2 regions of the Enterobacter hormaechei subsp. xiangfangensis genome follow, and region 2 is predicted to be linked to the other one. Evidence: predicted binding sites of a transcription regulator. Region 2 holds the regulator's gene; the other holds the start of a gene.

Region 1 (15,453 bases), 2.1 Mb from region 2:
ATCTTAAAGCAGAATCTCGACGCCCTGAAAAAGATAAAAAATGACGAGATGACGCGAATTACGCAGGATTTGGTTTCGATTCCGGCCACGCTGGTACGCCTGAAATGGCAGAACCGTCGGGAGATTTACGCCTTGCAGGCCAAGGAGGAGATTTACGGCGCGGTGATGAACGCCATTATTGAACAGCGTCCTGAGCTTAAAGAGAAGATCCTCGGGCGACTGGAGGCGAACTATCAGTACTTGCTGGCACGCGAGACAGCCACCCTGCGCCTGACCCGTAAACTCTCGGAAGGCAATTACCGTACATCAAACGTGACCTGTGTGGCGCTTGATGAAGAGGCGCCGACGGCGCCTTCAGAGTGAGACAACAATGATTGTTGCGGAATGCAGGCCGGGTAAGGCGACGCCGCCACCCGGCAGGCAAGGCTGCAAGAGCCTTCGTTTTACTTCGCGGCCGCTTTCTCTTCGCCGACCAGACCAATCTTCAGGTAGCCCGCCTGATGCAGCGTGTCCATCACCTTCATCATGGTTTCATAATCGACGGTTTTATCCGCGCGGAAGAAGACGGTGGTGTCTTTCTTGCCGCCGGTGAGCTGGTCCAGCGCCGGAATAACCGAGGCATCCGTTACCGGATCGTTGCCCAGGAACATGGACTTATCGGCCTTCACGGACAGGTAGATAGGCTTTTCCGGACGCGGCTGCGGCTGGCTGGAGGACGCAGGCAGATTCACCTTCACGTCCACCGTCGCCAGCGGTGCGGCAACCATAAAGATAATCAGCAGAACCAGCATGACGTCGATAAACGGCGTCACGTTGATCTCATGCATTTCACCGTTATCGTCCAGATTTTCATTAAGACGCATTGCCATACAATCAACCTACGCGCAGTTTGGACGCCGCATGAACCGGTTTAACGGCGCTGGCGTTCAGGTCCAGATCGCGGCTTTGCAGCAGCAGAACCTGCGCGGCAACGTCACCCAGTGTGGCTTTGTAACTGCCAATCATGCGCGCGAAGATGTTATAGATAACAACCGCCGGGATAGCGGCAACCAGACCGATAGCCGTTGCCAGCAGCGCTTCTGCGATACCCGGCGCGACGACCGCAAGGTTAGTGGTCTGCGTCTGGGCGATACCGATAAAGCTGTTCATGATGCCCCAGACGGTACCGAACAGGCCGACGAACGGGGAGATAGCGCCGATAGTCGCCAGGTAGCCGTTACCGCGGCCCATATGACGACCCACGGCCGCAACGCGACGCTCCAGACGGAAGCCGGTACGCTCTTTAATGCCTTCGTTATCTTCACTGCCTGCGGAGAGTTCCAGCTCGTTCTGCGCTTCGTTCACTAACAGGGTAGTCAGGCTTTTCGCATGGAAGGATGAGGTGATATCAGAAGCCTGATCCAGAGAACGGGCTTCCGCCAGCTGCTTCTGCTCACGCTTGAGGCGGCGTTTTTGTGAAAGAAGTTCGGCGCTCTTGCTGAAGAAGATAGCCCAGGTGATCACGGACGCCAGAATCAGGCCGATCATCACAATCTTAACTACGATGTCAGCATGTTGATACATGCCCCAAACGGAGAGATCCGTCTGCATCAAATTATTACCCACTCTGTATCTCCAAGACGCAAATCACAAAATCTGAACGTAATAATATCAAAACGTCGTCGAATTGATAGTAGTTCTCATTAGTATTTACATAGTGCCGTAATTTTCGCTCACTTTCCTTGCGCTTACGCAGTAAAAATTTCTTATGCGAATTTTTGATAATATTTTCTGCTTATTCGATAAGCATCCGGATGCACATTCTGACAATCGTGGTAGTCTGGACGTCCAGACGTATAAAAATAGGGTTAGCGAACATGACTAAAAAGCAGCTTGAGACCACGCTGGTGCAGGCAGGACGCAGTAAGAAATACACTCAGGGCTCGGTCAACAGCGTGATCCAGCGCGCCTCCTCGCTGGTGTTTGATACCGTTGAAGATAAAAAAATCGCTACGCGTAATCGCGCGAAGGGCGGGCTATTTTACGGTCGTCGTGGCACGTTAACCCATTTCTCGTTGCAGGAAGCCATGTGCGAACTGGAGGGCGGCGCGGGCTGCGCGCTGTTCCCGTGCGGCGCGGCGGCGGTCGCCAATACCATTCTGGCGTTTGTGGAACAGGGTGACCACGTCCTGATGACCAATACCGCTTACGAGCCAAGCCAGGACTTCTGCACCAAAATACTCAGCAAGCTCGGCGTCACCACCAGCTGGTTCGATCCGCTGATTGGGGCCGGTATTGCCGGGCTTATTCAGCCCAACACGCGCGTTGTGTTCCTGGAATCTCCCGGCTCCATCACCATGGAAGTGCATGACGTCCCGGCCATCGTGAAGGCGGTGCGCAGCATAGCGCCGGAAGCGATCATCATGATCGACAACACCTGGGCGGCAGGTGTGCTGTTTAAAGCCCTGGAATTTGACATCGATATCTCCATTCAGGCGGCGACCAAATACCTGATTGGCCATTCCGACGGCATGATCGGTACGGCGGTATCTAACGCCCGCTGCTGGGATCAATTGCGTGAAAACGCCTACCTGATGGGCCAGATGGTGGATGCCGATACCGCCTACATGACCAGCCGGGGCATCCGTACGCTCGGCGTGCGTCTGCGTCAGCATCACGAAAGCAGCCTGCAAATTGCACAGTGGCTGGCGCTGCATCCGCAGGTGGAGCGCGTTAACCATCCGGCGCTGCCGGGCAGCAAAGGCCATGAATACTGGCAACGTGACTTTACGGGCAGCAGCGGGTTGTTCTCATTTGTACTTAAAAAGCGCCTGAATGACGCCGAACTGGCAAGCTATCTGGATAACTTTACCCTCTTCAGCATGGCCTATTCATGGGGTGGGTTTGAATCGCTGATCCTGCCCAACCAGCCGGAGCAGATTGCGGCCCTGCGCCCGGGCGGCGAGGTGGACTTCGAAGGGACCTTAATCCGCCTGCATATCGGGCTGGAAAATGTGGACGATTTAATTGCGGATTTATCGGCAGGATTTGAGCGCATCGTGTAAAGTGCTGACTGAAATGTACTCCCCGGACGCAATTCTGAACACCGCAAGCAGAAAAGTCTGTATGAGATGCGCCTGCGATCAACCCCGACAGGCAAAATTGGGAGTACAATAGCGTTATATCTGCTGTTCCACAGGAAAGTCCATGGCTGTTATTCAAAATATCATCACGGCGCTCTGGCAACACGATTTTGCCGCGCTGGCGGACCCGCATGTCGTCGGGATTGTCTATTTCGTGATGTTCGCGACGCTGTTTCTGGAAAATGGACTACTTCCAGCCTCATTTTTACCCGGCGACAGCCTGCTCCTGCTCGCAGGGGCGTTGATCGGCAAGGGCGTGATGGACTTCGCACCGACAATGGTGATCCTCACCTCTGCGGCCAGTCTCGGCTGTTGGCTGAGCTACCTGCAAGGGCGCTGGCTTGGAAACACCCGCGTGGTGAAAGGCTGGCTGGCGCAGCTGCCGCATAAATATCACCAGCGCGCCACCTGCATGTTTGACCGCCACGGCCTGCTGGCGCTGCTCGCCGGGCGTTTTCTGGCGTTTGTTCGCACCCTGTTGCCTACCATGGCGGGCATATCGGGCCTGTCCAACCGCCGCTTCCAGTTCTTCAACTGGCTGAGCGCCCTGCTCTGGGTGGGCGTGGTCACCACGCTCGGCTACGCGCTGAACATGATCCCGTTTGTTAAGCGCCATGAAGACCAGGTGATGACGTTCCTGATGGTGCTGCCGATCTTCCTGCTGGTTGCGGGCCTGGTCGGCACAATCGCGGTGGTGATTAAGAAGAAGTATTGCAGCGCCTGATACCCCATCCTGATTCTCTTCCCGCGGGGAGAGAATCAAAAGCCTAAGCGCCCTGCATCGTTCTGATGCGCGACGCATCCTCCCCCGGCGTGACGCCGAAGTAGCGCTTAAACTCCCGACTAAACTGCGACGCGCTTTCATACCCAACCCGCATCGCCGCGGCGCTGGCCTTCATGCCATCGTGGATCATCAGCATCCGCGCCTTATGTAGACGGTAGGTTTTGAGGTACTGCAACGGCGACGTGCTGGTGACGGATTTAAAGTTATGGTGAAACGCCGAGACGCTCATGTTGGCTTCCGCCGCCAGCTGGTCAACACTGAGGTTTTCCGTGTACTGGCTCTCAATGCGCTTGAGCACGCGGCTAATCAGGCTAAAGTGCGTCTGGCGGCTTACCAGTGCCAGCAGCGCCCCGCCGCCCGGCCCGAGCAGCACATGGTAAAGAATTTCGCGGATAATCTGCTTTCCGAGAATACGCGCATCCAGAGGCCTTTCCATCACGTCTAACAGGCGTTCAATCGCGCAGAGAATTTCCTCCGACAGGGTCGCGGAGTTGATACCGCTTGCCGCCATCGACGGCCGGAAAAGTTCGTCCTCCCCAATATCCATCAGCAGCTCCTGCAACTGGAGGATGTCGACGTTGACGCGGATCCCGGCCAGCGGCACCTCCTCTGTCGCGAAAGTTTCACATTCGAAGGGTAAAGGTACTGTCAGAAGCAGATATTCATTGGTGTCGTAACGGAACACGCGCTCATTGATATAGCCAATCTTATGGCCAGAAAAGAGAAACACGATGCCGGGCTGATACATCACCGGGGTGCGCGTCCCGGGCTGGGTACCGTACAGCAATCGAATATCCGGCAACAGCTCAGCCGAATCATTTCCGTTATCAATCAGTCTTTTAATCTGCGACGTTAGCTGGCGGCAGATGGCATCACGGTTCATTTTCAGTTACTCCGGGTACGGTTTCCGACGCTGACAGTGTGCGCATTTTCTTACCGTTTCTCCAGCACGCTGTAGAAATGGGCAAGACATCGGCAGGAATGTGCATTGAGAGGATAGCGCCTGCCCGCCACAATGAGCAGCATCAGGTTGCCTTCTGCGCCACCACGATTTTTTACCCACTACAGGGAACAAGCCATGAACAACTTTAATCTTCATACCCCAACCCGCATTCTGTTTGGTAAAAACGCTATCGCTGACCTGCGCGCGCAAATCCCGACGGACGCCCGCGTCCTGATTACCTACGGCGGCGGCAGCGTGAAAAAAACCGGCGTACTGGATCAGGTGTACAGCGCTCTGGAAGGTCTGGACGTGCGCGAGTTCGGCGGTATCGAGCCTAACCCGTCTTATGAAACGCTGATGAACGCGGTAAAAATCGCCCGCGAGGAGCAGATCACCTTCCTGCTGGCGGTGGGCGGCGGTTCCGTGCTGGACGGCACCAAATTCATCGCGGCGGCGGCCCATTACGCTGACGGCATCGACCCGTGGCATATTCTGGAAACGGGCGGCAGCGACATCAGCAGTGCGATCCCGATGGGCTCCGTGCTGACGCTGCCGGCCACCGGATCAGAGTCCAACAAAGGCGCGGTCATCTCCCGTAAAACCACCGGTGACAAGCAGGCCTTTATGAACGAACACGTTCAGCCCGTGTTCGCGATCCTCGATCCGGTTTACACCTATACCCTGCCTGCGCGTCAGGTGGCGAACGGCGTGGTCGACGCCTTTGTTCACACCGTTGAGCAGTACGTTACTTACCCGGTAAACGCCAAAATTCAGGATCGTTTCGCGGAAGGCATTCTGCTGACGCTGATTGAAGAAGGTCCGAAAGCGCTGAAAGAGCCTGAAAACTACGACGTGCGTGCCAACGTGATGTGGGCAGCCACCCAGGCGCTGAACGGCCTGATCGGCGCAGGCGTGCCGCAGGACTGGGCTACCCACATGCTCGGCCACGAGCTGACGGCGATGCACGGCCTGGATCACGCCCAGACGCTGGCGGTGGTTCTGCCTGCGCTGTGGAACGAAAAACGTGACGCTAAACGCGCCAAACTGCTCCAGTACGCCGAACGCGTGTGGAACATCACCGACGGTTCCGACGATGCGCGTATCGATGCCGCGATTGAAGCCACCCGTCACTTCTTTGAAAGCCTGGGCGTGCCAACGCGTCTCTCTGGCTACGGCCTGGACGGCAGCTCCATCCCTGCCCTGCTGGCGAAACTGGAAGCACACGGTATGACGCAGATCGGCGAGCATGGCGACATCACCCTTGACGTCAGCCGTCATATTTACGAAGCGGCACGCTAAGCGTTTTTAGGATCCTGACTTTCGTTTTTTGACATTTCGTCCAGACTTAATGCACATCACATCGTCGGAGGTTCCCTCCGGCGATGAGCACCTGAAGGAGGAAAAATGGCAAACCAAACCGTAATCAAGCTACAGGACGGCAACGTGATGCCCCAGCTGGGGCTAGGTGTATGGAAAGCCGGTAACGACGAGGTCGTCTCCGCCATTCATAAAGCCCTGGAAGTCGGCTATCGGTCCATCGATACCGCCGCCGCCTATAAAAACGAGGACGGCGTGGGAAAAGCGCTTGCCAGCGCCGGCGTTCCCCGGGATGAGCTTTTCATCACCACCAAGCTGTGGAACGACGATCAAAAGCGTCCCCGCGAAGCGTTGCAGGAGAGTCTGGAGAAACTCCAGCTCGATTTCGTCGATCTTTATCTCATGCACTGGCCGGTACCGGCTATCGACCATTACGTTGATGCCTGGAAAGGGATGATTGAACTGCAAAAAGAGGGGCTGATAAAAAGCATCGGCGTCTGTAATTTCCAGGTTCATCATCTGCAACGCCTGATTGATGAAACGGGCGTCGCGCCGGTGATTAACCAGATTGAGCTGCATCCGCTGATGCAGCAGCGCCAGCTTCATTCATGGAACGCCACGCACAAGATCCAGACCGAATCCTGGAGCCCGCTGGCCCAGGGCGGCGAAGGGGTGTTTGACCAGAAAATCATCCGTGAACTGGCGGATAAGTACGGTAAAACCCCGGCGCAGATCGTCATTCGCTGGCATCTGGATAGCGGTCTGGTGGTGATCCCGAAATCGGTCACGCCATCGCGTATCGCCGAGAACTTCGACGTCTGGGATTTCCGCCTGGATAAAGACGAGCTGGGTGAAATTGCGAAGCTGGATCAGGGCAAGCGGCTTGGGCCGGACCCGGATCAGTTTGGCGGGTAATCCCCTCACCCTGCCCTCTCCCAGGAGGGGAGAGGGTTAGACCTGTAGACCCGGTAAGCGCAGCGCCACCGGGTATTGTTACAGGTTTAACCGGTCTTACGTTTTACGTTCTTCTTCGTTCCCGCAACACCATTCGAATGCTGATGCGCAATCGGGGTATGTTTGGTCAGCGCCGGGCGCGTGTTGCGGTTCTGGCGGCGCGCTTCGCGCATCTCTTCCAGCGTTGGCGCAGGCACCAGGCAATCACGACGCGAGCCGATCAGGTGCTTTTTCCCCATCTCTTCCAGCGCCTGGCGGATCAGCGGCCAGTTTTTCGGATCGTGATAGCGCAGCAGCGCTTTATGCAGACGGCGCTGTTTATCCCCTTTCGGCACCACCACGTCTTCGCTCTTATAACCAATCTTACTCAGCGGGTTTTTGCCGGTGTAATACATGGTCGTCGAGTTGGCGAGCGGCGACGGGTAGAAGTTCTGCACCTGATCCAGACGGAATCGACGCTGCTTCAGCCACAGCGCCAGATTCACCATGTCTTCATCACGGGTGCCGGGGTGTGCGGAGATGAAGTATGGGATCAGATACTGCTCTTTCCCCGCCTGTTTTGAGTAGGTGTCGAAGAGCTGTTTAAAGCGGTCGTAGCTGCCCATGCCCGGCTTCATCATTTTGGACAGCGGGCCTTCTTCGGTGTGCTCCGGGGCGATCTTCAGATACCCGCCCACGTGGTGCGTCGCCAGCTCTTTAATGTAGCGCGGATCTTCCACAGCGATGTCGTAACGCACGCCAGAGGCGATCAGGATCTTCTTGATGCCTTTCAGGTCACGGGCGCGACGGTAAAGGTTGATCGTCGGCTCGTGGTTGGTGTCCATATGCTCGCAAATGCTCGGATAGACGCAGGAGAGACGACGGCAGGTCTGCTCGGCGCGCGGCGATTTACAGCGCAGCATGTACATGTTGGCCGTTGGACCACCCAGATCGGAGATCACACCGGTAAAGCCCGGCACCGTGTCGCGAATGGCTTCGATCTCGTTAACAATCGACTCTTCGGAACGGCTCTGAATAATACGGCCTTCGTGTTCGGTGATCGAACAGAAGGAGCACCCGCCGAAGCAGCCGCGCATGATGTTGATCGAGAAACGAATCATCTCGTACGCCGGAATGCGGCTGCTGCCATATGACGGATGCGGTACACGCTTGTACGGCAGAGCAAACACGCTGTCCATCTCTTCGGTAGAGAGCGGGATCGCCGGCGGGTTAACCCAGATATAGCGCTCGCCGTGCTTTTGCATCAGCGCTCGCGCGCAGCCGGGGTTGGTTTCATGGTGTAAGATGCGCGACGCGTGGGCGTAGAGTACTTTATCGCTTTTTACTTTTTCGTAGGACGGCAGCAGCACATAGGTTTTTTCCCACGGCTTCGGACGCGGCGGCTGCACCACCACGGCTTTTGCTTCCGCTTTCTTCGGCTCAACCGGTTTGTTATCCGCGCACGGCAGATCGTCACCGTACGGATGCGGGATAGGATCGATTTTGCCCGGCATATCGATAATGCGGGAATCCACCCCGCTCCAGCCCGGCAGCGCCTCTTTCACCATGATCGCGGTGTTGCGCACGTCGCGGATCTCGCTGACCGCTTCGCCCTGCGCCAGACGGTGTGCCACCTCTACCAGCGGACGCTCACCGTTACCGAAGATCAGCATGTCGGCTTTCGAATCCACCAGCACCGAACGGCGCACGGTGTCGGACCAGTAGTCATAGTGTGCGGTACGGCGCAGGCTCGCTTCGATGCCGCCCAGGATCACCGGCACGTCTTTCCATGCTTCTTTGCATCGCTGGGTGTAGACGAGGGTTGCGCGGTCGGGACGTTTACCCGCCACGTTGTCAGCCGTATAAGCGTCGTCATGGCGCAGCTTACGGTCGGCGGTATAGCGGTTGATCATCGAGTCCATGTTGCCCGCGGTCACGCCGAAAAACAGGTTAGGCTTGCCCAGACGCATAAAGTCGTCTTTGCTGTTCCAGTCAGGCTGGGAGATGATCCCCACGCGGAAGCCCTGGGCTTCAAGCATACGGCCACAGATCGCCATGCCAAAGCTCGGGTGATCGACATACGCATCGCCCGTCACCAGAATGATATCGCAGCTGTCCCAGCCCAGTTGATTCATCTCTTCCCGGGACATCGGCAGGAACGGCGCCGGTCCAAAGCAGGCTGCCCAGTACTGGGGCCAGGAGAAGAGGTCGCGATCCGGCTGGATCAGGGAAATAGCGCTCATAATGCTTCCGAAGAAAAAATAGACAAAAGGAGCGGGATTATACGCTGGTTTACCGGGGGAAATGAAGGGGTATTGTGCGGGCTGTTGGCCTCACCCCAACCCTCTCCCACAGGGAGAGGGAGAAAGTGTTTTACGGTGCCGGATTCACCAGCATCTGCCCTACCGATCCCCTGTCCATCATCTCCAGCGTCTGGCTGTGGAACAGGAACGGGAAGTGCGGCCAGGAAGGCTGGCCGTAGTAGACGAGCAGTTCGACCTGGCCATCCACCCAGACGGTATCTTTCCAGCCCCTGTCTTCCGGGAACGGCATCGCCCCGTTGACGTTGCGGATCAGGAATGACACCCCTTCAATATGGAACGACTGCGGCATCTCCGAGCGGACGGTCCAGCGCTCCCATGTTCCCTGTTGGGCGGTGATATCAATGCGGTTTACGTCCCACAGCGCACCGTTGATGCCCGGATCGTCGCCAAGGCTGATATCGCGACTGCGTACTGCCGGGCCGGTCACAATCTCCTGCGGCAGCAGGCGCATCGGCAGGCTGTCGGTCACCAGCGGCAACAGGCCGGTCGGGCGCAGCGTCAGCACCAGCGTGGAGACCAGAACGCTCGACGGTTCAAAGAAGCCACGAATACGGTCAACAATGCTTGCCGCTTCGCCGCAGGTCACGGACACTTCATCCCCGTTGGTCATATCCACGAGGATCTCACGACGTTCGCCCGGTGCCAGCGCCAGCTGTTTTACCGACACCGGCGCAGGTAATAACCCCTGATCGCCTGAAATCACGTGCAGCGCGCGGCCGTCGCTCATCTGCAACTGATAGCGACGCGAGTTAGAAGCATTCAGCAGACGCAGGCGCACCCAGCCACGAGACACTTCAACATACGGGCTTTGCGCGCCGTTAACCAGCAGCGTATCGCCGACAAAACCACCGCTGCCCGGCTCGCTGTACTCCGGCGTGCCGAAGTTATCCAGCCGCTTGTCCTGAATAATGATCGGGAAATCATCGACGCCGTAGTGATTCGGGATCGGCAGCGTTTTACTGACCTCATCTTCAATCAGCCACATTCCGGCCAGGCCGTTGTAGACCTGCTGGGCGGTGCGGTTCGGGGTGTTGGCGTGATACCACAATGTCGCCGCGCTCTGACGAATCGGGAGGACGGGCGCCCAGTCGGCATTCGGCGACATCATGCGTGCCGCGCCGCCAATCAGCGGCCCCGGCACCTGCAAACCACTGACGGTCATCGCGACATTTTCCGTCGTACGGTTACTGTAGATGAGCTTAACGTCATCGCCATTCCACACGCGAATGGTCGGCCCGAGGTAGCGTCCGTTAATGCCCCATACCTGCGCGCGCGTTCCCTGGGTAAAGGACCAGTGGCTACGCTGAAGCGTGAGGAATAGCGGCTGCCCGCGACGGGATTCAATCAACGGCGGAATAGGCAGCGGCTGTTGCTGCCCGGCGGCGCTGGCTGTCCGCGGTATCGCACCCGCACAAAGGGCGATACCCGAAGCCTGAATAAACTGACGCCGACTGAGTGACATATAAGCTCCATCTGAAACGACTAACAACGCGGGAATTCGTTTTCCCTTACACGACACCGGGTTAAATCTTACCGGCGGCTTCTCGCTCTGCAACTTCTTTATCGAGCTGCGCAATATGCTGAGCCATCAGCTCGCGGCAGTGCGTGGCCAGCTCGCGCACCTGGTCTTTACCGTATTTAGAGGTATCTACCGGCGGCAGCATTTCGACAATGACCAGTCCGTTATTCAGACGGTTAAGATTAATCTTATTCGATGTATTGGAAACACACACGGGAATAATTGGAACGCCAGCCGCAATTGCAGCATGAAACGCGCCGGTCTTGAACGGCAGCAGGCCGCGACCACGGCTGCGCGTCCCTTCCGGGAACATCCAGATGGAAATCCGGCGCTTTTTAAACTGATCCACCACTTCCGCAATGGTGCCATGCGCTTTGGCGCGGTTGTTGCGGTCAATCAGCAAGTTACCGGTGAGCCAGTACAGCTGGCCGAAAAAGGGGATCCACAGCAGGCTTTTTTTGCCCACGGTTACGGTCGGCGGAAGAACAATATTTGAGGCCGTCACCATATCGTAGTTGTTCTGATGGTTAGCGATATAGATGGCGTTACCGAAATTCTCCGCCCCTTCAGGCAGACGCTTTTCAACCTTCAGGCCAAACAGCGGCGCAAGACGACCAAACATGTGGCCAAACGTCGCGACATGCTTTGGGTTACGCGGGCTGAACAGGCAATAAATCGATCCGAAAATACAGACCAGAATGCAATAAATAACGGTAAGAATGAGACGAACAATGTATAGCATAGCGACCTCTGAAGCCCTGACAGCTGACAATTATACTTCACCTGTGGCCAGGTAAGGACTTTATTACGAGCGCGTATTGTTAATCGCAACGCACGAATTAACAACGTTTTTACGGGAAATTTTATGGTAATACCCCCTCCGGAAAGAGGGGGATGAAACAGGTTACTCTTCGCTGTCGTCCGCTTTGCTGCGCGCCGGCGAGTCAATCTCCACGCGGTCGATTCGCTGGAGGCCGCGCATCAGTGAGCCGCGACGTCCGCGCTCACCCACCACCTTCTGCAACTCTTCCGGACGCAGTTTGATTTTACGCTTGCCGACATGAATGGTCAGCGTGCTCTGCGGCGGCAGCAGGAAGAGATGCGCGAGGCTATCTTCGCCTTTTGCCGCTTCCGCTGACGGGATACTGATGATCTTGTTGCCCTTGCCTTTCGACAGCTCCGGCAAATCGCTGACCGGGAACATCAGCATACGTCCGGCAGCGGTGATCGCCAGCAGCATGTCGCTTTCGTTCTCGATGATCAGCGGCGGCATGACGTGTGCGTTATCCGGCAGGCTAATCAGCGCTTTACCGGCACGGTTACGCGACACCAGATCGTTGAAGGTACAGATAAAGCCGTAGCCCGCATCAGACGCCATCAGCAGTTTTTGATCGTCGGCTTCCATCAGCATATGCTCAACCGTGGCACCCGGCGGCAGCGTCAGCTTACCGGTTAGCGGTTCGCCCTGGCCGCGCGCAGACGGCAGCGTGATCGGGTCAATGGCGTAGCTGCGGCCCGTGGAGTCGATAAACGCCACCGGCTGGTTACTCTTGCCCTTCACCGCCGCCTTGAAGCTGTCACCGGATTTGTAGCTCAGACCCGGCGCGTCGATATCGTGGCCTTTGGCGCTACGCACCCAGCCGCTCTGGGAAAGCACGATGGTTACCGGCTCGGACGGCAGCATGTCGTGCTCGTTCATCGCCTTCGCCTCTTCGCGCTCGTGCAGCGGAGAACGACGGTCGTCGCCAAAGGCGTCGGCATCGGCCTGCAACTCTTTCTTCAGCAGAGTGTTCATCTTGCGCTCGGACGCCAGAATCGCCTGAAGCTGATCGCGCTCTTTTTCCAGCTCGTTCTGCTCGCCGCGGATCTTCATCTCTTCCAGTCTGGCGAGATGGCGCAATTTCAGTTCGAGGATCGCTTCGGCCTGGGTTTCGCTGATGCCAAAGCGCGACATCAGGGCAGGCTTAGGTTCGTCCTCGGTACGAATGATCTCGATCACTTCGTCAATGTTGAGGAACGCCACCAGCAAACCTTCGAGGATATGCAGGCGCTTAAGCACTTTTTCCAGGCGATGGTTCAGACGACGGCGCACCGTATCGCGGCGGAAGGCCAGCCATTCGGTAAGGATCTCCAGCAGGTTTTTCACCGCCGGACGACCGTCCAGACCAATCATGTTCAGGTTGATGCGGTAGCTTTTTTCCAGATCGGTAGTGGCGAACAGGTGGTTCATCACCTGCTCCATATCCACGCGGTTAGAACGCGGCACAATCACCAGACGGGTCGGGTTTTCGTGGTCCGATTCATCACGCAGGTCGTCCACCATCGGCAGCTTTTTATTGCGCATCTGGGTGGCGATCTGTTCCAGCACTTTGGCACCCGACACCTGGTGCGGCAGCGCGGTGATCACCACGGCACCATCCTCTTTATTCCACACCGCGCGCATGCGCACGGAGCCGCGACCGTTCTGGTAGATTTTGCGGATTTCCGCACGCGAGGTGATGATCTCGGCTTCGGTCGGATAGTCCGGCCCCTGCACGATATCCAGCAAATCGTCCAGCGAGGTTTTTGGCTGCTCAATCAGGGTGATGGCCGCTTTTGCCACTTCACGCAGGTTGTGCGGCGGAATGTCCGTCGCCATGCCCACGGCGATACCGGTCGTGCCGTTCAGCAGGATGTTCGGCAGACGCGCAGGCAGCATTTTCGGCTCCTGCATCGTACCGTCGAAGTTTGGCACCCAGTCGACCGTGCCCTGCCCCAGCTCGCCCAACAGCACTTCGGCATATTTAGACAGGCGAGATTCGGTATAACGCATTGCCGCGAAGGATTTCGGATCGTCCGGCGCCCCCCAGTTCCCCTGGCCATCCACCAGCGGATAGCGATAAGAAAACGGCTGGGCCATCAGCACCATCGCTTCATAGCAGGCGCTGTCGCCGTGCGGATGGTATTTACCCAGCACGTCGCCGACGGTACGGGCGGATTTCTTAAACTTGGCGGTAGCATTCAGCCCCAGTTCGGACATCGCATAGACGATGCGGCGCTGAACGGGCTTCAGGCCATCCCCGATAAACGGCAACGCCCTGTCCATGATGACGTACATGGAGTAGTTCAGGTAGGCATTTTCCGTGAATTCATGTAGCGCGAGGCGCTCTGCCATATCGCTCATTACGTGTGATTCCTCAACTCAGAAACCGATGGGTTTCAGGCAATATTGCCGCAGATACTACCTCATCTGGCGAGTTGAGTCACAAAGAAAAAGGGCCGCTCATGCGGCCCTTTCCGGGTTATTTGTTCAGCTTGATAACCTGCTTCACGTCGATTTCAAACTCGTTCCAGTCTTTATCGATTTTACCCTGGAGTTCGACTTTATCCTGCGGCGTCACCGTCACGCCGTTCCAGCGCTTGTGGTCGATCTCCACCACCACCGTGCCGCTTTCATCGCGGAAGGTGTAACGGTCATCGGACAGGCGCTCGGTAATGTTCCCGCGCAGCTTCACCCAGGCATCGTCCTTCAGGTCTTTCACTTTAGCCGCGGTGGTGAGGTTGGCGTTGTTATCGACAAAGCCACCCTGCTGGGTTTGCGTCTGATTCTGTGTCGCAGATGGGCCAGAGAAGCCACCCTGTGCAGCAAAGACAGGGGCCGTGGTCATCATCATGATGGCAGCAATTGCAGCGAATTTTTTCATCTTTATCTCTCCCTTTAATGTCGTTTCACAATCCATTAAACAGGGTAAACCTTAACAACTTCTTAAGGGGAAAATTTATTTATTTTTACTGTACAGCAGGCGCTTGCAGAAGGTTTACTGACGGCATCAAGGAGGAAATATGCGCATTTTACTGGTAGAAGACGACAAGCTCATTGGCGACGGCATCAAAGCGGGCTTAAGCAAAATGGGCTTTAACGTGGACTGGTTTACCGACGGGAAAACCGGGCAGGCGGCCCTGTACACCGCGCCGTATGATGCCGTGGTGCTTGATCTGACGCTGCCGGAAATCGACGGGCTTGAGATCCTGCGCGCCTGGCGCGAAAGCGGAAAGAGCGAACCGGTGCTGATCCTGACCGCGCGGGATGCGCTGAATCAGCGCGTCGAAGGGTTACGCCTGGGGGCGGATGATTACCTGTGTAAGCCGTTCGCGCTGATTGAAGTGGCGGCCCGCCTCGAAGCGCTGGTACGCCGCAGCCACGGTCAGGCGCGCAGCGAGCTGCGTCACGGCAAGGTCACGCTCGATCCGGCAAGCCTTGTCGCCACGCTGGAGGGCGAACCGCTGGTGCTCAAACCCAAAGAGTTCGCCCTGCTGGAACTGCTGATGCGCAACGCGGGCCGCGTGCTGCCGCGCAAGGCCATCGAGGAGAAGCTCTACAACTGGGATGATGACGTCTCCAGCAACGCTGTCGAAGTCCACGTTCATCATTTACGCCGCAAGCTCGGCAGCGACTTTATCCGCACCGTGCACGGCATCGGTTATACCCTGGGTGACGTATGAAACTGACCCAACGCCTGAGCCTGAAGCTG
Region 2 (15,453 bases):
CGACCAATAAAAATGCGGCCATTCGAGATGATGCCCGCACCTGTACCACGGTGAACGCGCACCAGAATAGAGTCTTCGCAGTCCTGGCTCGCACCAAAGTAGTGCTCCGCCAGCGCCAGCGAGCGAATATCGTGACCAACAAAGCAGGTCAGCTTGAAGCGCTTTTCCAGCGCCTCAACCAGCCCCCAGTTCTCTACCTTAATATGCGGCATGTAGCGAATAACGCCGCTTTCCGGGTCAACCAGGCCGGGCAAAATCACCGAGATGGCGATGAGTTCACGGATCTTGCGCTGACAGCTTTCGATAAACTGCGCAATGGTATTCAGTAACGCATGTTCAAGCGTCTCCTGCGTGCGCTCAGGAAGGGGGTAATGCTCTTCGGCAATGGCCTTGCTGCTCAGGTCGTAGAGCGTAAGAGTGGTGTCATGACGTCCTAAGCGAACGCCAATGGCCTGAAAATTGCGGGTTTCCGTGACGATGGAAATCGCGCGGCGGCCCCCGGTGGAGGCCTGCTGATCGACTTCTTTGATCAGGCCGCGCTCAATAAGCTGACGTGTAATTTTTGTCACGCTGGCGGGAGCAAGCTGGCTTTGTTCGGCTATCTGAATGCGTGAGATTGGCCCGTGCTGGTCAATCAGGCGATAAACTGCCGCGCTGTTAAGTTGTTTAACGAGATCGACATTACCGATTTGAGCTTGTCCGCCTGGTGTCATACTTTTACTTACTCAGTGACGACCTCGTTACCATTAACGATGGTCTTAATAATTTTATAATCGTGTGTGAACGCCGTCAGGTTTGCAACCATACCTGGCGCAATACCACCGAGCTGTTTATCGACGCCAATGGCGCGCGCCGGATAAAGCGTGGCCATGCGCAGCACTTCCTCAAGCGCGATGCCGCAATGTTCAACGAGGTTACGTACCCCTTCGATCATCGTCAGAGAAGAACCGCTCAGCGTGCCGTTCTCATCCACACACAGTCCATTCCGGTAGTATATTGTTTTACCAGCAAAAATGAACTGCTCAATATTCGCTCCTGCCGGAGCGGTAGCATCCGTCACCAGGCAGAGCTTGTCGCCTTTCAGGCGTTTGGCGTTGCGGATGTTGGTGTAATCGACATGCAAGCCGTCGGCGATAATGCCGCAGTAGACGTCTGGTTCATCCAGAATTGCGCCAACCAGTCCCGGTTCGCGGCCAGTAATATAGGGCATCGCGTTATAAAGGTGTGTGGCAAATGTAATGCCTGCGCGGAAACCGGCCTTCGCCTCTTTCAGCGTCGCGTTCGAATGGCCCGCAGATACCACAATCCCGGCGGCGGCCAGTTTGCTGATAACGTCCGTGCCGGTCATTTCCGGGGCCAGCGTCACTTTGGTGATCACATCGGCATTGGCGCACATGTAATCCACCAGCTCGGCATCCGGTTTGCGCACGTAGTTTGGGTTATGGGTGCCTTTCTTGACCATATTCAGCCAGGGCCCTTCCAGGTGCAGGCCCAGCGCCTGATTCGGATGTTTTGCCAGGTATTCGCGCATGACGCGGATACCCTGTTTCATCAGGTCATCGCTGCTGGTGATCAGCGTTGGCAGATAGCTGGTGCAGCCCGATTTCTCGTTGGCTTTCTGCATAATTTCCAGCGTTTCAACCGTCACCGCTTCTGCGGTATCGTTAAACTGGACACCGCCGCAGCCGTTAAGCTGTACGTCGATGAAACCGGGGGAGATTACAGCTCTATTGAGTGAACGCTGTTCGATCTCCGTCGGCAGTTCCGCCAGCGGGCAAACACGTTCAATCAGGCCATTGGCGATTACAATCGCATGGTCATCCAGAATTTCATGGCCGGTATAAATCCGACCGTGAGTTAAAGCGTACATATCGACCCCCGGTTAAAAAAAGCGACCGCCCCGGATAAAAGAGGCGGTTATTCAATTACAGACCTTTGATGTTCTCAGCTTCCAGCTCGTTGAAGTATTTCAGCGTTTTCACTTTCAGCTCCATGGTGGACGGTTCGTCACACACGACAACCGCTTTTGGATGCAGCTGTAAGCAGCTGATCGTCCACATATGGTTCACGTTGCCTTCAACGGCAGCCTGAAGCGCTTGCGCTTTCACCGCGCCCAGCACCAGAATCATCACTTCTTCGGCATCCAGCAGCGTGCCCACGCCCACGGTCAGCGCGTATTTAGGCACCTGATTGACGTCGCCGTCAAAGAAGCGGGAGTTAGCCACGCGCGTATCATGGGTCAGCGTTTTAATACGGGTACGGGAAGCCAGTGAAGATGCCGGTTCGTTGAACGCGATATGACCATCGTTGCCTACGCCGCCCATAAACAGGTGGATTTTACCGTAGGAACGGATTTTTTCTTCATACTGACGGCATTCTGCGTCAATATCAGGCGCGTTTCCATTCAGCAGGTTAATGTTTTCAGCCGGAATATCAACGTGATCGAAGAAATTACGGTGCATAAAGCTGTGGTAACTTTCCGGATGTTCCTTTGGCAGGCCGACATATTCGTCCATGTTGAAGGTCACAACGTGTTTAAAGCTTACCTGGCCCGCTTTGTGCATTTCAACCAGAGCTTTATAAGCGGTCAGGGGCGTGCCGCCGGTTGGAAGACCGAGAACGAAAGGACGATCGGCTGTTGGTTTGAACGCGTTGATGCGGTTAACGATATGACGAGCAGCCCATTTTCCGACTTGTTCAGCTGTTGCCAGGGGAATCAGTCTCATTATTCACCTCTAAAGTTTAAGTAAAAGTGGGCGGATGATTAGTGCAACCTGAACTAAGCGTAACCTGGAACCTTTCAGGCCGGATCAATCCGTCTTGATTTTTTGAATGATAAAATAAGTTTTCGTCGTTAGCCAGTGACAGGGAGGGTTTAATACGATATTTGGTGACAATAATCACAAAAAATAGGTGTTTAATTTGCGATACGAATTAATTTTTCACACACTCACACTGCCAGTGAATCATCAACTGTATCTATCGTTCGTGACACAATAAAAACATAGTTTATGCGCGAGTCTTAACAAAGGGTCTCGTAGGGGGAATAGGATGAATATTTTAGGTTTTTTCCAGCGCCTCGGTAGGGCTTTGCAGCTCCCTATCGCCGTGCTACCGGTTGCAGCATTGCTGCTGCGATTCGGGCAACCCGATCTTCTTAACGTGCCGTTTATTGCCCAGGCAGGCGGCGCAATTTTTGACAACCTGGCGCTGATTTTCGCCATCGGTGTGGCGTCAAGCTGGTCAAAAGACAGCGCGGGTGCCGCGGCACTGGCAGGGGCTGTCGGTTACTTCATCCTCACGAAAGCGATGGTAACCATCAATCCTGAAATCAACATGGGTGTGCTGGCAGGTATCATTACTGGCCTGGTGGGTGGCGCCGTGTACAACCGTTGGGCAGGTATCAAACTTCCTGACTTCCTGAGCTTCTTCGGCGGTAAACGTTTTGTGCCGATTGCGACGGGCTTTTTCTGTCTGATCCTCGCCGCCATCTTTGGCTACGTTTGGCCACCGGTGCAGCATGCTATCCATGCGGGTGGCGAGTGGATCGTGTCTGCGGGCGCAATGGGTGCGGGCATCTTCGGTTTCATTAACCGTCTGCTGATCCCAACCGGTCTGCATCAGGTACTGAACACCATCGCCTGGTTCCAGATTGGTGAGTTCACCAACGCGGCCGGCGCGGTATTCCACGGTGATATCAACCGCTTCTACGCAGGCGACGGCACCGCGGGCATGTTCATGTCTGGCTTCTTCCCAATCATGATGTTTGGTCTGCCTGGCGCGGCGCTGGCAATGTACCTGGCTGCGCCGAAAGCGCGTCGCCCAATGGTTGGCGGGATGCTGCTGTCCGTTGCGATCACCGCCTTCCTGACCGGCGTGACCGAGCCACTGGAATTCCTGTTCATGTTCCTGGCTCCGCTGCTGTATCTGATGCATGCGATCCTGACCGGTATCAGCCTGTTCGTCGCCACCCTTCTGGGTATCCATGCTGGCTTCTCCTTCTCCGCAGGCGCCATCGACTATGTGTTGATGTACAACCTGCCGGCGGCAAGCAGCAACGTCTGGATCCTGATGGTGATGGGCCTGATCTTCTTCGTTATCTACTTCGTTCTGTTCAGCGCGGTTATTCGTATGTTTAACCTGAAGACGCCTGGCCGCGAAGATACGAAAGATGATGTTGTGACCAGTGAAGCCAACAGCAATACCGAAGAGGGTTTAACCCAACTGGCAACCAGCTACATTGCCGCTGTGGGTGGCACCGACAACCTGAAAGCGATCGATGCCTGTATTACCCGTCTGCGTCTGACCGTAGGTGACTCCGCGCGCGTGAGCGATGCAATGTGCAAACGCCTGGGTGCGTCTGGTGTGGTGAAACTGAACAAACAAACCATCCAGGTTATCGTGGGTGCGAAAGCCGAATCTATCGGCGATGAAATGAAAAAAGTGGTTGCCCGTGGGCCGGTCGCTGCCGCCTCAACGGATAACGCGCCAGTGGCTGACGCGCCGGTTGCAAAACCGCAGGCTGTGCCAAACGCGGTGACCATCGCTGCGCTGGTTTCTCCGGTGACAGGTGACGTTGTTGCGCTTGAACAGGTGCCTGACGAAGCGTTCGCCAGCAAAGCGGTCGGTGACGGCGTGGCGGTGAAACCAACGGACAAAACTGTGGTCTCTCCGGCTGCCGGTACTATCGTGAAAATCTTCAACACCAACCATGCGTTCTGCCTGGAAACGGAAAAAGGCGCGGAGATCGTTGTCCATATGGGTATCGATACCGTTGCGCTGAACGGCCAGGGCTTTACTCGCCTGGTGGAAGAGGGTGCTGAAGTGGCGGCAGGCCAGCCGATTCTGGAAATGGATCTGGACTTCCTGAATGCCAACGCGCGCTCCATGATAAGCCCGGTCGTGTGCAGCAACATCGACGACTTCAGCGGTCTGGTGATCCAGGCGCAGGGGCAGGTAGTTGCAGGCCAGACGCCACTGTATGAGATTAAAGGCAAGTAATCGCTCCTGAGTAGAGTTATGCCTTTAGCGGCGGGGGATATCCTCCGCCGCTTTTTTTTGCAGCAATTGCCCCCATTATTTTCTTCCGGGACGTTTTAAGGGTTGTCACTACGTCCGGCTTATAAGATCATATGCCGTTATACGTTGTTTACGCTTTGAGGAATCCACGATGAGTGAGGCAGAAGCCCGCCCGAGTAACTTTATTCGTCAGATCATCGATGAAGATCTGGCCAGTGGTAAGCACACCACAGTCCACACGCGTTTCCCGCCGGAGCCAAATGGCTACCTGCACATTGGTCACGCCAAATCGATCTGCCTGAACTTTGGTATTGCGCAAGATTACCAGGGGCAGTGCAACCTGCGTTTCGATGACACCAACCCAGTAAAAGAAGACATCGAATACGTTGAGTCGATAAAAAACGACGTGCAATGGCTGGGCTTCAACTGGTCTGGCGATATCTGCTACTCCTCAGACTATTTCGATCAGCTGTATGCCTACGCGGTTGAACTGATTAACAAAGGTCTGGCATACGTCGACGAATTGTCAGCTGACGAAATCCGTGAATACCGCGGTACGCTGACTCAGCCTGGTAAAAACAGCCCGTTCCGCGATCGTAGCGTGGAAGAGAACCTGGCGCTGTTTGAAAAAATGCGTGCCGGTGGCTTCGAAGAAGGTAAAGCGTGTCTGCGTGCCAAAATCGATATGGCGTCTCCGTTCATCGTGATGCGCGATCCGGTGCTGTACCGCATTAAGTTCGCTGAACACCACCAGACCGGTAACAAGTGGTGCATCTACCCGATGTACGACTTCACCCACTGCATCAGCGATGCGCTGGAAGGCATTACGCACTCTCTGTGCACGCTGGAATTCCAGGACAACCGTCGTCTGTACGACTGGGTGCTGGATAACATCACCATTCCTGTGCATCCGCGTCAGTACGAGTTCTCTCGTCTGAACCTGGAATACACCGTGATGTCCAAGCGTAAGCTGAACCTGCTGGTCACTGACAAGCACGTTGAAGGCTGGGACGACCCACGTATGCCGACCATCTCTGGCCTGCGTCGTCGTGGCTACACCTCCGCCTCCATTCGTGAGTTCTGCAAACGTATCGGCGTCACCAAGCAGGACAACACCATCGAAATGGCGTCTCTGGAATCCTGCATTCGTGAAGACCTGAACGAAAACGCGCCGCGCGCGATGGCGGTGATCGATCCAGTGAAACTGGTTATCGAAAACTATCCGCAGGGCGGAAGCGAACAGGTCTCGATGCCTAACCATCCGAACAAACCGGAAATGGGCATCCGCGACGTGCCGTTCAGCGGTGAAATCTGGATCGATCGCGCCGACTTCCGCGAAGAAGCGAACAAGCAGTACAAGCGTCTGGTGCTGGGCAAAGAAGTGCGTCTGCGTAACGCATATGTGATCAAAGCCGAGCGCGTAGAGAAAGATGCGGAAGGTAACATCACGACCATCTTCTGTACGTACGACGCAGAGACGCTGAGTAAAGATCCGGCGGATGGTCGTAAAGTAAAAGGTGTAATCCACTGGGTGAGCGCGCAGCATGCGCTGCCGGTTGAGATCCGTCTCTACGATCGTCTGTTCAGCGTGCCTAATCCAGGCGCTGCGGAGGACTTCCTGGCGGTCATTAACCCTGAGTCTCTGATTATCAAGCAGGGGTATGCCGAGCCGTCTCTGAAAGCCGCTGAAGCCGGTAAAGCGTTCCAGTTTGAACGTGAGGGTTACTTCTGCCTGGACAGCCGTTACAGCACGGCAGAAAAACCGGTATTTAACCGTACCGTCGGTCTGCGTGATACCTGGACTAAGATCGGCGAATAATAACGCTGCTCTGGTCAATGAGAAACAAACGCCGCGTAATGCGGCGTTTTTTTATTTAACGATCATGTCGTTAAGCATCGGGATAATCATTTAAACCCAACATTCCAGGTCAATGTGGTGCTACTTATTTTATTTAAAAAAAGTTTGTTGTTTTCCAAAAACAGAAACACTGAAAAATATATTCACAATATCAATGTTACTTACTGAAAATCAGCGCATTCCCCCGCCAGTACTCGCTTCCCGGTAAATGTTACAAAGCACTACGAAATATGTGCTCTTCGTCATAATCCTGACTTTTGCCTGATTAAAAGCATTGATAATTCGCGTCGCGAAAAATAACCTAAAGACGGTAGTTAATTCGAGGGTATTTCTGACTACCCCTGACCACTTGGTCTTTTCTGTTTTTCGCCGTTTAAGGCGTTTTAATTCGTCAAAGAGGAATAATCTATGCGTACGTTCAGTGGCAAACGTAGTGCGCTGGCGCTGGCTATCGCCGGTGTGACAGCAATGTCGGGCCTGGTGGTTGCGCCAGAGGCAAAAGCAGCAGGTTTCATCGAAGATTCCACCCTCACGGGCGGTATTTATTACTGGCAGCGTGAGCGTGACCGTAAAGACGTCACTGAAGATAAATACAAAACCAACCTTTCTCACTCGACCTGGAACGCCAACCTTGATTTCCAGTCGGGATATGCCGCCGATATGTTCGGGATCGATATTGCAGCGTTCACCGCAATTGAAATGGCCGAAAATGGCGACAGCGGCCATCCGAACGAAATTGCGTTCTCCTCCAGCAATAAAGCCTACGACGAAGACTGGTCCGGCGATAAAAGCGGAATCAGCCTGTATAAAGCGGCTGCAAAATTCAAATATGGTCCGGTCTGGGCGCGCGGAGGTTATATCCAGCCAACCGGTCAGACGCTGTTAGCGCCGCACTGGAGCTTTATGCCAGGCACCTATCAGGGGGCGGAAGCCGGTGCTAATTTTGACTACGGCGATGCGGGGGCGTTGAGCTTCTCCTATATGTGGACCAACGAGTACAAAGCGCCGTGGCACATTGAGATGGACAAGTTCTATCAGAACGATAAAAAAACCAAAGTTGATTATCTCCACTCGCTGGGAGCGAAGTACGACTTTAAAAACGATCTGGTGCTGGAAGCTGCATTTGGTCAGGCTGAAGGCTATATCGATCAGTACTTTGCTAAAGCCAGCTACAAATTTGATATCGCGGGTAGCCCGCTGAGCACCAGCTATCAGTTCTACGGTACGCGCGACAAGGTCAGTGATGGCAGCGTAAATGATATCTATGACGGCACCGCGTGGTTACAGGCGCTGACCTTCGGCTACAAGGTAGGTCAGGTTGATTTGCGTCTGGAGGGAACATGGGTCAAGGCAGAAGGGCAGCAGGGTTACTTCCTGCAACGTATGACGCCTACCTACGCCTCCTCTAACGGTCGTCTGGATATCTGGTGGGATAACCGCTCTGACTTTAACGCCGACGGCGAAAAGGCGGTCTTCTTCGGGGCAATGTATGACCTGAAAAACTGGAACCTGCCCGGCTGGGCAGTGGGAGCATCCTACGCGTACGCCTGGGATGCGAAGCCCGGGGATATGGCAACGCCAGACGCGTACTACGATCCGAACTACCGTCTGAAAGAGTCTTCATACAGTCTGGATGCGATTTATACCCTTCAGGAGGGCCGTGCGAAAGGCACGATGTTCAAACTGCACTTCACCCAGTATGACAACCACTCCGATATCCCGAGCTACGCGGGCGGCTACGGCAACATCTTCCAGGATGAACGTGACGTGAAATTCATGGTCATTGCGCCATTTACCATCTTCTGAGGAATGCTGCGGCGGGCGGTGTCCCGCCGTTATGGAGACTGAACATGATGAATAAAAGGGTAATCGTTGCGTTGCTGACCTTCGGGCTGGTGGCATGCGCGCAGGATCAGGTGCCGAAAGAGGACTCCCGTCTGAAAGAGGCCTACAGCGCGTGCATCAATACCGCACAGGGTTCACCTGAGAAGATTGAGGCCTGTCAAAGCGTGCTGAACGTGCTGAAAAAAGACAAAGCCCATGAGCAATTCGCCACGCAGGAAAACGTTCGCGTAATGGATTACCAGGCCTGTATTCAGGCGCGTAAAACCGGTAACGATCAGGAAGTGGCGAAGCGTTGCGATAAGATCTGGAACGAGATACGCAATAACAATAAATAAGTTGCTTTACGCCCGGTGGCGCAGCGTCACCGGGCTTTTTTCAGGCAAAAAAAAGCCAACCTCACGGCTGGCTCAGAGTATGAACACTCACTTATTTTGCGTCGTGCGCATGTTCATTTTCGCGGCAATCACCTTCAGCACAGTGACCGTACAGGTACAGGCTGTGGTTGGTCAGGCGGATGCCATGACGGGCGGCGATTTCACGCTGGCGCGATTCAATGGAATCATCGCTAAATTCAATGACCTTGCCACAGTCGAGGCAGATCAGGTGATCGTGGTGGTGCTGCTGAGTCAGCTCGAACACGGATTTACCGCCTTCGAAATTATGACGAGTAACAATGCCCGCGTCATCAAACTGGTTCAGCACACGATAGACGGTTGCCAGCCCAATCTCTTCACCCATATCGATAAGACGCTTATAAAGGTCTTCCGCACTGACATGGTGATTGTCTGGCCCCTGAAGCACTTCAAGGATTTTTAACCGAGGAAGCGTTACTTTCAGGCCAGCTTTCTTTAATGCGGTATTGTTGTCAGTCATGCGGAATCTGTCCTGTTGCTAAACGATTCACTTCAAAAGAAGAAGTGACAGAAAATGCACTTGGGATAATGCGTCTCATTATAGAACTGCCATGGCTAAATGAAAACTGCAAGTCTCAAGCAAAGTATGCTTATAAAAACGTGGTATCACCAACAAACTTGTTCGATGGCACCCACTTTTTACCAGGGGGATATTGTACAGGTCTGGGCGAAAAAGTTAAAAGTTTGTAGCAATTAATTTAATCGGTTTTACCTGGAAAACGGGCGCAACCGGAGTTGCGCCGCAGGGATATCAGGCGTTAAGGATATCGTCCAGGTTCAGCTCTTCACGAACCTGCTTAACCCATTTTTCTACACGCTCAGCGGTCAGCTCTGGCTGACGGTCTTCATCAATGGCCAGGCCAACGAAGTGATCGTCATCTGCCAGACCTTTGGAAGCTTCGAAATGGTAACCCGCCGTTGGCCAGTGACCGACGATCGCCGCACCGCGTGGCTCAATGATGTCGCGAATAGTGCCCAGCGCATCACAGAAATACTCAGCATAGTCTTCCTGATCGCCACAGCCAAACAGGGCAACCAGCTTGCCGTTGAAGTCTACTTCTTCCAGCGTCGGGAAGAAATCGTCCCAGTCACACTGTGCTTCACCGTAGTACCAGGTGGGGATGCCCAGCAGCAGGATGTCATAGCCCTCGAGATCTTCTTTGCTGCTCTTGGCGATGTCATGCACATCAGCAACGTCTTTACCGAGCTGTTTTTGAATGTTTTTTGCGATATTTTCAGTATTGCCGGTATCACTGCCAAAGAAAATGCCGATGATTGCCATGAGTAAAATAACCTCTTGAAACTTAATGGTATGGTGGCGCAAATTGTCCACGGATAAGGGCAATAATAGCAGAACAGGCAACCCTGCGGAAACAGCTATCACGCAGGACTGCACTCTGTGCTACATGAAAAAGGTAATATTGGGGATTTTCTGACTCACGCCTTGCCGCGTAACGTCTCAAGCTGGGCGATCAGCATCTCTTCGATCAGTTCGCTGCGGCTGATGTTGCGCGCGTCAGCTAACTCGTTAAGCGCATCGACGGCATCGGCATTCAGCTTCAGTTCGACACGCTTAAGCCCACGATTTTTATCGCGTTTAAGCTGGTTGCGTTTATTGATACGCAGCTGTTCATCGCGCGAAAGCGGATTCGTTTTCGGTCGTCCCGGTCGACGCTCATTCGCGAACAGATCTAGTGTCGTACGGTCCGTTTGTTCTTTGGCCATGATTCTGAGACTTCGGGGGAAACACGCCGCCCTGCTAATGCCCGGGCGATAAGCGCGCCATCATACATCACCCAAATCCACACGCCAACGACTGGAAGCCCGTCGTCTTCCGGTCGCTGGCTTTTTAATCAATTCGCTGTATCAGTAAGATAGCGGCGAATGGCGCGCAGGACGGCATCCGGTTTTTCCGCGTGGACCCAGTGCCCGGCACCCGCAATGACGTGAGCGCGAGCCTGCGGGAATTGCGCCAGCAGCGCGTCACGGTACGCGTCAGTGACGTAAGGGGAGTTGCCGCCGCGAATAAAAAGGGTAGGGTGCGGCCAGGCGGGGACGGCTTCCCAGCCCACAATATGCGAATACTGATCCCACAGCACCGGGACGTTAAAGCGCCATTGCCCGTCAACAAACGATTTCAGCAGGAACTGGACCACGCCTTCTTCATCAAGATGCTCGCGCATAACGGCAGCCGCCTGTTGGCGGGTTGCGACACCCGCTTCGGTGACCGCATTGATGGCGGCAAAAATCTCATCGTGACGGCGAACGTCGTAATTGACGGGCGCAACGTCGATGACCACCAGCCCGGAAATTCGCTCAGGTGCCAGCGCAGTGAGCGCCATCACCGCTTTACCGCCCATTGAATGCCCGATAAGCGTCGCTTTCTGAATATTATTCGCATCGAGGGTGTCCCGCAGATCCTGCGCCATGGCTGCGTAGGTCATCTCCTCCGAGCGCCCTGAAAGACCGTGATTGCGCATATCAACCTGGAGGATCTCGTGATCGGTCACTAAATCGCGCGCCAGCACACCCAGATTATCCAGGCTACCAAACAGGCCGTGAACCAGTACGATGGGAGAATTATTGTTCGGCGATTGTGCAGTTTGCGCTCGGGTATTCAATTTCATGGCAAAGTTCTTTTTTTAGGTTTGTCAGGTTAGGGTATCATGTTGACCATTCTGCCGCCCGGGGGCAAGGATCCAGTTTAATCTGACTTTTGCCGCCAACCTGGTTTGACGCTATCCGCTGTTGGGATTTGACCTTATAATCTCAACGACTTGTATTCAGATAAGATATCGCACTGGATTAAGATGAAAACAATCGAAGTTGATGACGAACTCTATCAGTATATTGCCAGCCAGACGCGGCATATTGGGGAGAGCGCGTCCGACATTTTACGGCGCATGCTTAAAATTTCCGCCGCCTCACAGCCCACTCCTGTCACTAAAGATGTCGTGTCTCAGCCGAGCGTTGTTGCACAAGTAAAACCTGCCGTCATGCCGGCAAAGGACAAAGTGCGCGCGATGCGCGAGCTGCTGCTGTCCGATGAATATGCCGAGCAGAAAAAGGCCGTTAACCGCTTTATGCTGGTGCTGTCTACACTTTACTCACTGGATAACAACGCATTTGCAGAAGCGACAGAGTCGCTGCACGGTCGCACGCGCGTTTATTTCGCAGGCGACGAGCAGACCTTGCTGCAAAATGGCAACCAAACCAAACCCAAACACGTTCCCGGTACGCCATACTGGGTGATCACCAATACCAATACGGGCCGCAAGTGCAGCATGATCGAACATATCATGCAGTCCATGCAGTTCCCGGCGGAATTGATCGAAAAGGTTTGCGGTACAATTTAACCCTTGCATCAGAAGGACCAGGCAATGGCAAATCACAGCCGTGCAGGACAACCTGCGCAACAACGCGATTTGATTAACGTCGCTCAACTGACCGCGCAGTACTACGTGCTGAAACCGGTGGTGGGCAACGCAGAACACGCAGTGAAGTTTGGTACATCTGGCCACCGCGGCAGCGCGGCGCGCCACAGCTTTAACGAACCGCACATTCTGGCCATTGCTCAGGCCATCGCGGAAGAGCGCGCCAAAAATGGCGTCACCGGTCCGTGCTATGTAGGGAAAGATACCCACGCCCTGTCTGAACCTGCTTTTATCTCCGTGCTGGAAGTGCTGGCGGCGAACGGCGTAGACGTGATTGTTCAGGAGAACAACGGTTTCACGCCAACGCCTGCGGTGTCTAACGCTATTCTGGTACACAACAAAAAAGGTGGCGCGCAGGCTGACGGCATTGTGATCACCCCGTCCCACAACCCACCGGAAGATGGCGGCATCAAGTACAACCCACCAAACGGTGGCCCGGCGGATACCAACGTCACGAAAGTGGTGGAAGATCGCGCCAACGCGTTACTGGCTAACGGTCTGAACGGCGTGAAGCGTATCTCACTGGATGAAGCCATGGCCTCCGGCCACGTGAAAGAGCAGGATCTGGTTCAGCCGTTCGTGGAAGGGCTGGCGGATATCGTCGATATGGCCGCTATCCAGAAAGCCGGTCTGAAGCTGGGCGTGGATCCACTGGGCGGCTCCGGTATTGAATACTGGAAACGCATTGCCGAGCACTACAAGCTGGATCTGACCATCGTGAACGATCACGTCGATCAGACCTTCCGCTTTATGCACCTGGACAAAGACGGCGCGATCCGTATGGACTGCTCCTCCGAATGCGCAATGGCTGGCCTGCTGGCGCTGCGCGACAAGTTCGATCTGGCGTTTGCTAACGACCCGGACTACGACCGTCACGGTATCGTCACCCCGGCTGGGCTGATGAACCCGAACCACTACCTGGCTGTGGCCATTAATTATCTCTTCCAGCACCGTCCGCAGTGGGGCAAAGAGGTCGCGGTGGGTAAAACGCTGGTCTCTTCCGCCATGATTGACCGTGTGGTCGATGCGCTGGGCCGCAAGCTGGTGGAAGTGCCGGTGGGCTTCAAGTGGTTTGTTGACGGTCTGCACGACGGCAGCTTCGGCTTTGGCGGTGAAGAGAGCGCGGGGGCATCCTTCCTGCGCTTCGACGGCACCCCATGGTCAACCGATAAAGACGGCATCATCATGTGCCTGCTGGCGGCGGAAATCACCGCGGTCACCGGTAAGAACCCGCAGGAACATTACAACGAGCTGGCGGAACGTTTTGGTGCGCCAAGCTATAACCGTATCCAGGCTGGCGCCACGTCTGCGCAAAAAGCAGCTCTGTCAAAACTCTCTCCGGAGATGGTCAGCGCCAGCACCCTGGCAGGTGACCCGATCACCGCGCGTCTGACGGCGGCACCGGGTAACGGCGCATCCATCGGCGGCCTGAAGGTGATGACCGAAAACGGCTGGTTCGCCGCGCGTCCATCCGGTACGGAAGATGCGTACAAAATCTATTGCGAAAGCTTCCTCGGCGCTGAGCATCGTCAGCAGATTGAGAAAGAAGCGGTAGAGATTGTCAGCGAAGTGCTGAAAAACGCGTAAGTGGTGTTTGGTGCGGGCTGATGCCCTCACCCCGGCCCTCTCGCACGGGGAGAGAGAGAAAACACTAAAAACGGCAACCTCAGGGTTGCCGTTTTGCTTTTACCTAACTGTGCTTGTTCTTCAATTCAAATCTCGGCGACACCAGACCGTACAGCGTCCAGCCCATAAAGGTCACCATCGCACCATACAGCATCGCTTCCTGGCCGGAGGAATAGAGCGCATAGAAGCTGTAAATTGCGCCAATCAGCGCCACAATATTGGCCGCACGGGCTTTGCGCGGATCAACCTTCGCCACCTTCTGAATAATCACCAGCGCCGCCATCGACAAAATGTACGGAATGATGTTCGTCACCACCGCCAGGTTGACCAGCACGTTAAACTGGCTGTTCAGTGACGGGCTGATGGTCATCAGCGACAAACCACTCTGGAAGATGACAATCGCCAGCATCCCTTGCACTGGCGCATCCGCTTTGGTCACGCGGGAGAAGATTTTCGGGAAATAGCCTTCGTCAGCCGAGGATTTAAACACCTGAGCGATGGTGAACTGCCAGCCCAGCAGCGAGCCGCAGCAGGACATCACCATCAGTCCCATGATCACTTTCCCTACCTCCGGCGTAAACATCTGCGCAAACGCCAGCCCGAACGGCGCCGTGGAGTTGGCCAGATCCATGTTGGGCACAATTCCCGCAATCACGTTGGTCGAGACGATATAGATCACCGCCGCCCCCAGCGTCCCGCCGAGTACCGCGATCGGCACATTTTTCTCCGGGTTTTCCACCACTTCCGCATTCGCACAGGCTGACTCCAGCCCGAGGAAGGCCCATAGCGTCATGGCGATGGACGATCCCACGGCAGTGAAGAACGGTACGTGATGCGGATTCCAGGAGTTGGCGTACAGGGTCGGGCTGAACCAGAACCAGCCGATGATGCACAGGCCGACAACCGGGATAATCACGCCCCAGACGGTAATGCTGCTAAGTTGTCCGGTGATGCGCGCGCCGCCAAAGTTGGCGACGGTACAGATCCACAGCACGCCGATGGTTGCCAGCCCAATCTGCACCGGGGTCAGCGTCGCCCCAAACAGCTCCGTGCCGTAACCGACAGCGGAAATGGCAATCGCCACGTTGGCGATCAGCAGCGACACGCCGTAGGTATAGTTCGCCATAAAGTTACCGGACTTACCGAACGCATATTCGGCATAGCCACCCATCTCGCCGGACTTGCGGCTGAACATTCCGCACTTGGCAAAGGCCCATGCCAGCGCCATCGAACCCATGGCGGTAACAAGCCAGGAGAT

What was found. Region 2 encodes Fur, which represses iron uptake genes when iron is present. Its sites were predicted from a motif close to ATAATAATGAGAACNACTATCAA; they were not measured.
Region 1: a site for Fur is predicted at 1,667-1,689, ahead of exbB (tol-pal system-associated acyl-CoA thioesterase). Genes of this name have one in related genera too.

What each region holds. Positions count from the first base shown of each region.
Region 1 is NZ_CP017183.1:3,908,101-3,923,553, forward strand. Features, by position in the region: gene BFV63_RS18645 (hypothetical protein) at 1-363, shown strand, start outside; gene exbD (TonB system transport protein ExbD) at 444-869, opposite strand; gene exbB (tol-pal system-associated acyl-CoA thioesterase) at 874-1,605, opposite strand; gene metC (cystathionine beta-lyase) at 1,857-3,044, shown strand; gene yghB (DedA family general envelope maintenance protein YghB) at 3,187-3,846, shown strand; gene BFV63_RS18670 (AraC family transcriptional regulator) at 3,890-4,789, opposite strand; gene yqhD (alcohol dehydrogenase) at 4,985-6,148, shown strand; gene dkgA (2,5-didehydrogluconate reductase DkgA) at 6,254-7,081, shown strand; gene BFV63_RS18685 (YgiQ family radical SAM protein) at 7,168-9,342, opposite strand; gene ftsP (cell division protein FtsP) at 9,473-10,885, opposite strand; gene plsC (1-acylglycerol-3-phosphate O-acyltransferase) at 10,947-11,684, opposite strand; gene parC (DNA topoisomerase IV subunit A) at 11,847-14,105, opposite strand; gene BFV63_RS18705 (YgiW/YdeI family stress tolerance OB fold protein) at 14,224-14,625, opposite strand; gene qseB (quorum sensing response regulator transcription factor QseB) at 14,765-15,424, shown strand; gene qseC (quorum sensing histidine kinase QseC) at 15,421-15,453, shown strand, end outside.
Region 2 is NZ_CP017183.1:1,321,182-1,336,634, forward strand. Features, by position in the region: gene nagC (DNA-binding transcriptional regulator NagC) at 1-713, opposite strand, end outside; gene nagA (N-acetylglucosamine-6-phosphate deacetylase) at 722-1,870, opposite strand; gene nagB (glucosamine-6-phosphate deaminase) at 1,926-2,726, opposite strand; gene nagE (PTS N-acetyl glucosamine transporter subunit IIABC) at 3,052-5,001, shown strand; gene glnS (glutamine--tRNA ligase) at 5,171-6,838, shown strand; gene chiP (chitoporin ChiP) at 7,286-8,683, shown strand; gene chiQ (ChiQ/YbfN family lipoprotein) at 8,731-9,057, shown strand; gene fur (ferric iron uptake transcriptional regulator) at 9,149-9,595, opposite strand; gene fldA (flavodoxin FldA) at 9,887-10,417, opposite strand; gene ybfE (LexA regulated protein) at 10,573-10,860, opposite strand; gene ybfF (esterase) at 10,989-11,762, opposite strand; gene seqA (replication initiation negative regulator SeqA) at 11,946-12,491, shown strand; gene pgm (phosphoglucomutase (alpha-D-glucose-1,6-bisphosphate-dependent)) at 12,516-14,156, shown strand; gene potE (putrescine-ornithine antiporter) at 14,260-15,453, opposite strand, start outside.